Skermanella sp. TT6: one gene and its partner. The protein of the gene in region 1 interacts with the protein of each later gene in a pairwise test. Links are inferred from orthologs where the notes say so. Each region holds a gene or a part of one and is shown on either strand. Other genes may lie near its edges.

Region 1 (2,748 bases):
AGAAAGTCTACGGCCGCCGGCGCGGCCGTAGACTGCGCCTCTACAAGACCGATCTGCTGGAAACGCTGCTGCCCCGGCTGGAGATCGCGTCTCCGGACGGCGGACGGCGCATCGATCCCGTGTCGCTCTTCGCGGTGCCCGACGGTGCCGCAGGGACCGGCATGGGGTCCGGCATCCGGGACGTGTGGCTGGAAATCGGCTTCGGCAGCGGCGAGCACTTGGCCGGCCAAGCCGCGGCACATCCCGACATCGGCATGATCGGCTGCGAGCCCTTCCTCAACGGCGTGGCCAACCTCCTGGAGCACATCGACCAGGGCGGCCAGCGGAACATCCGCATCCTGGCCAACGACGCCCGGCCCCTGATCGATGCCCTGCCCGACGCGTCGATCGGCCGCTGCTTCGTGCTGTTCCCCGATCCCTGGCCCAAGATCCGCCACCACAAGCGCCGCTTCATCGGACCGGAGAACCTGGCCCGCCTGTCGCGCGTGCTGAAGGACGGGGCCGAGCTGCGCATGGCCAGCGACGTCATGGGCGTCGCCATGTGGATGCTGGAGCATGCCTGGCGGCATCCCGACTTCGAGTGGCTCGCCCGGACCGCGGAGGACTGGCGCACCCGGCCCGACGACTGGCCCCAGTCGCGCTACGAGCGGAAGGGCATCGAGGCCGGCCGCAAGCCTGTGTTCCTGCGCTTCCGGCGCAAACCCCGGGGCTGAGCCGGCGGACCGGGCGCGCCACGGGATGCCCGGCCCGCAAGGCGCCGCACGCCCGGGAACCGGCCGGGCAAGGACCGGCAAGGCGCCCGGAAAGTATTGTGGAAAATCCTTGCGGCCTGCCTCAACTCCGCTATATTCCACTCCGTGATCCCATACGATCCGGTGGTCCCGCCAAAACGGGCCATGCCGGTTCGCATCCGGGTGGGCCACTGGCCCACTTTTTTGTTTTTTTGTCTACAGTTTTTTGAACCGGGCTGCTGAAGCCCGGTCATGTTGCCACAAGTCAGGTGGAATGGACGCAACCGACCGGATACAACAGATCATCGCCCCCTCGGTCGAAGCCATGGGCTACGAGATCGTGCGGGTGCAGGTGTCGGGCACGCAGCGGCCCACCTTGCAGGTGATGGCCGAGCGGAAGGACGATGCCGCCATGACCGTCGAGGATTGCGCCGACATCAGCCGCGCCGTGTCCGCCCTCCTCGACGTGGAGGACCCTATTTCTTCCGCCTACACGCTGGAAGTCAGCTCGCCGGGGATCGACCGGCCGTTGACCCGGCTGAAGGATTTCGAACGGTTCGCCGGCTTCGAAGCGCGCATCGAGACACGCTTCCCGCTGGACGGCCGCAAGCGGTTCCGCGGCATGCTGAAGGGCGTCCGGGACGGGTCCGTGCTGATCGAGACCGATACCGGTCCGGCCGCCATCCCGTTCGACGCCGTGCAGCGCGCCAAGCTGATCCTGACCGACGCACTGATCGCCGCCACCGCGGCTCAGCAGTAGCCGGCCTTTTCGCCTCACGTCCGACTGCCTACTCTAACGAACGCCAGGGACTTCTGGAATGGAACTGCTACAAGTAGCCGATGCGGTCGCCCGCGAGAAGAACATCGACCGGGATGAGGTCCTGGAAGCGATGGAGCAGGCGATTCAGAAGGCAGGCCGCTCCAAGTACGGACATGAACACGACATCCGGGCCCGGATCGACCGCAAGACCGGCGACATCCACCTGATGCGCTATCTCGAGGTGGTGGAGGAGGTCGAGAACGAGACGACCCAGCTCACCCTTCGCGAAGCCCAGCGCATGAAGAAGGACGCGGCCGTCGGGGAGTTCCTGACCGACGAGCTGCCGCCGATCGACTTCGGCCGCATCGCGGCGCAGACGGCCAAGCAGGTCATCGTCCAGAAGGTGCGCGAGGCGGAGCGGCAGCGGCAGTTCAAGGAATACAAGGACCGCGTCGGCGAGGTGGTCAACGGGCTGGTCAAGCGGGTCGAGTACGGCAACGTCACCGTGGACCTGGGCCGGGCGGAGGCGATCCTCCGCCGCGACGAGCTGCTCCCTCGGGAGCACTTCAAGAACGGCGACCGCGTACGCGCGTACATCTACGACGTACGGGCCGAGGCCCGCGGTCCCCAGATCTTCCTGTCGCGGACCCATCCGACCTTCATGGCGAAGCTGTTCTCCCAGGAAGTGCCGGAGATCTACGACGGCATCATCGAGATCAAGTCGGTCGCCCGCGACCCCGGCTCGCGCGCCAAGATCGCGGTGCTGAGCCACGACAGCTCGATCGACCCGGTCGGCGCCTGCGTGGGCATGCGCGGCAGCCGCGTCCAGGCGGTCGTCGGCGAGCTGCAGGGCGAGAAGATCGACATCATCCCCTGGTCCCAGGACCCCGCGACCTTCGTGGTCAACGCCCTGGCCCCGGCCGAGGTGGCCAAGGTCGTGATGGACGAGGAGAGCAAGCGCATTGAAGTCGTGGTTCCCGATGACCAGTTGAGTCTGGCGATCGGACGCCGCGGCCAGAACGTGCGTCTCGCCAGCCAGCTGACCGGCTGGGACATCGACATCATGACCGAGAACGAGGAATCGGAGCGGCGGTCGGAAGAGTTCAAGACCCGCTCCCAGCTCTTCATCGACGCCCTGGACGTGGACGACGTGATCGCCCACCTGCTGGTCGCCGAGGGCTTCTCGTCGGTCGAGGAGATCGCCTTCGCCGAGACCCACGAGCTCGCCGAGATCGAGGGTTTCGACGAGGACGTGGC
Region 2 (2,919 bases), 1.3 Mb from region 1 along the record:
GGGTTGTCGTCGGAAAGGGGAAGGGTGAACATCGCGTCCTCGACCAGCCAGGGGTGTACGGCACGACCCGCCGCGGGACCGGCACCCGGAACAAACCCCGCCCGCGCGGGGAACGTTCCGAGCGCAACGATGCGCCTGCTCCGGGATTGGCAGGGGTCGGACGCGTTCGGCGACACTATATCAATATGCCGACGGATCAATATGCCGACGGATCAATATGCCGGCGGATCGAAATGCCGGTGGCCGGGCATGGCTGACCGGGACGGGACGCCCGCTCAGGCGGCGAACACGACCCCGGTGTCGCCGGGCCGGTGAGCGGACCGCATGGCCTCCGTCAGGGCTTCGATCCCGAAGGGCTTCATCAGGAAATGCCGCGCGCCCGCGGCGTAGGCGTCGGCGGGGCTCGCGTGGGCGCTGCAGACGATGACGGGGACCCCCAGCCGGCCGGAGATTTCCCGGGTCGCCGCAAGCCCGTCAGTCCCGTCCGCCAGCGCCACGTCGACCAGGGCCAGGTCGGGGCCGACCGACTCGGCCAGATCGACGGCCTGTCCGGCGGTCTGCGCAGTCGCACAGACCTGATGACCGAGCTGCTCGATCACCATCGTCAACCCCATGACGACGAGTTCATCGTCCTCTGCAATGAGAAGTCGCAATTTGCTCGCCATCGCTGGATTCCACACTTCATCTCTGGCCGCGCGCAGGCGGACCGTCATGATCTCTTTCCCTGATAATGTCCGAAGGACGGTTCACTCTGCCATCGTCATTACGGCATATTTCCGGACGTGTAAGAGGGTCGACCGCCGGGCACGCGCCGTCTGCGGGCATTACTCCCTATCCTGTCCGATCGCGGCGCCTGGCCTGCACCGCCGGTCCAGGACTTCAGGCGCATGCCCCTTCCGGCGGTGCGGCGGCCGACCGGCATGGCCATCCGCCATAAGACTGCCGGGTAAAATATCTGTTACGGATGCTTGACGGTGGGTGGGTACATCCTTATTATCCGCGAACCTTTTCGGGAGGCAGGTAGTAGGCCGTTCGCGGGCTAGACGCTGCCGCCCTTGAGGCTCCGACCTGACATAGCCGCACCCGAGCTTTTTCGGACGGCGTTTGATGATTTACCCGCACGAGGCGGAGTTTACGCTTCGACGGCGGGTTTTTGCATCGTCTGGCATCTGGTTTGCCGACGACGGGACTTAATGGAAGAAGGGCTCTGATGCCGACGATCAGTCAGTTGATCCGTAAGCCGCGCCAGCCTCTGGCGGCGCGCAACAAGGTGCCGGCACTGGAAGAGTGCCCGCAGAAGCGTGGTGTCTGCACCCGCGTGTACACGACCACCCCGAAGAAGCCGAACTCGGCGCTTCGTAAGGTCGCCCGCGTGCGTCTCACCAACGGCTTCGAAGTTACCAGCTACATCCCGGGTGAAGGCCACAATCTTCAGGAACACTCGGTGGTGATGATCCGCGGCGGCCGCGTGAAGGACCTTCCCGGTGTCCGTTATCACATCATCCGCGGTTCGCTCGATACCCAGGGCGTGAAGGACCGTCGGCAGCGCCGGTCGAAGTACGGCGCGAAGCGTCCGAAGTAAGGAGATCCTGAAGAATGTCTCGTCGTCGTCGCGCGGAGAAGCGCGAGGTTCTGCCGGATGCCAAGTATGGCGACCGCGTCCTCACCAAGTTCATGAACTGCCTGATGCTGGACGGCAAGAAGTCGGTCGCGGAAGCGATCGTCTACGGCGCGCTGGAGCGCGTCGAGGGCCGTGCCAAGGCCGACCCGGTCCAGGTCTTCCACGATGCCCTGGGCAACGTGAAGCCGCACCTGGAGGTCCGGTCGCGCCGCGTCGGCGGTGCCACCTACCAGGTTCCGGTCGAGGTCCGTTCGGACCGCGCCCAGGCCCTGGCCATCCGGTGGCTGATCAACAGCGCGCGCGCCCGGTCGGAGAACACCATGACCGAGCGCCTGTCGGGCGAGCTGCTCGACGCCGCCAACCAGCGCGGCTCGGCGGTGAAGAAGCGCGAAGACACGCACCGCATGGCGGAGGCCAACAAGGCCTTCTCGCACTACCGTTGGTGATCGCCCCGGCGATCTGACCAGACAGCAGTCCGAGACCTCGACATGTCACGCTCCACGCAGCTCGACCGGTATCGCAACATCGGCATCATGGCTTCCATCGATGCCGGTCGGACGACGACCACCGAGCGGATCCTCTACTACACCGGCCGGACCGGGAAGCCCGCGGAAACCTCCGCGGCTTCCGGCACCGATGCCGCGTGGGCGGACGAGGACGAGGAGCGGGGCATCACGATCACGTCGGCGGCGACCACCTGCTTCTGGAACGGTCACCGCATCAACATCATCGACACGCCGAGCCATGTCGACCTTCCGGTCGAGGTGGAGCGGACGCTGAGGGTGATCGACGGCGCGCTGGCGGTGTTCGACGCCGCGGTCGGGATCGAGCCGCAGTCCGAAGCCGCCTGGCGGCGGGCGGACCAGCACCGCGTCCCGAGGCTGTGCTTCGTCAACAAGATGGACCGGCCTGGCGCGGACTTCTTCCGCACCGTCGGCATGCTGGCCGACCGGGTCGGCGCGACCCCGCTGCTCCTGCAGCTGCCCATCGGCGGCGGCGACGGGTTCAGGGGCGTCGTCGACCTGCTGGCCGAGCGCGCGCTGGTGTGGCGGGACGACGGGCTGGGCGCCTCGTTCCAGGAGACCGGGATCCCGGCCGAACTGGAAGGACAGGCCGCCGAGTACCGCGCCAAGCTGGTCGAGGCCGCCGTCCAGGTCGACGCCGGCGCGGCCGAGGCTTACCTGGCCGGGGCCGTCCCGGACGTGCCCGCCCTGAAGGCGCTGATCCGCCGAGGCACCTGCGCGGCGGAGTTCGTGCCGGTACTGTGCGGGTCGGCCTTCCGCAACAAGGGCGTGCAG

The links. The genes of interacting proteins can lie anywhere in the genome.
Region 2: the proteins of rimP (region 1) and rpsL interact in binary tests that used the Escherichia coli proteins (3 or more experiments, as listed by UniProt). The link is inferred for Skermanella sp. TT6 from one-to-one orthologs.

Annotation. Positions count from the first base shown.
Region 1 is NZ_CP067420.1:5,587,396-5,590,143, forward strand. Bases 24-2,748 are described here. They hold rimP (ribosome maturation factor RimP), read left to right. Parts: upstream 24-1,005; coding sequence 1,006-1,491; downstream 1,492-2,748. Other genes in these bases: trmB (tRNA (guanosine(46)-N7)-methyltransferase TrmB), read left to right, coding at 24-713; nusA (transcription termination factor NusA), read left to right, coding at 1,550-2,748. In the rest of the region: more of trmB, read left to right, coding at 1-23.
Region 2 is NZ_CP067420.1:4,312,834-4,315,752, reverse strand. The notes cover bases 1-2,896. They hold rpsL (30S ribosomal protein S12), read left to right. Parts: upstream 1-1,210; coding sequence 1,211-1,582; downstream 1,583-2,896. Other genes in these bases: fusA (elongation factor G), read left to right, coding at 2,110-2,896; rpsG (30S ribosomal protein S7), read left to right, coding at 1,597-2,067; IGS68_RS20135 (response regulator), read right to left, coding at 276-713; IGS68_RS20140 (rhomboid family intramembrane serine protease), read right to left, coding at 1-32. Also shown: more of fusA, read left to right, coding at 2,897-2,919. UniProt on the Escherichia coli protein: With S4 and S5 plays an important role in translational accuracy. Interacts with and stabilizes bases of the 16S rRNA that are involved in tRNA selection in the A site and with the mRNA backbone.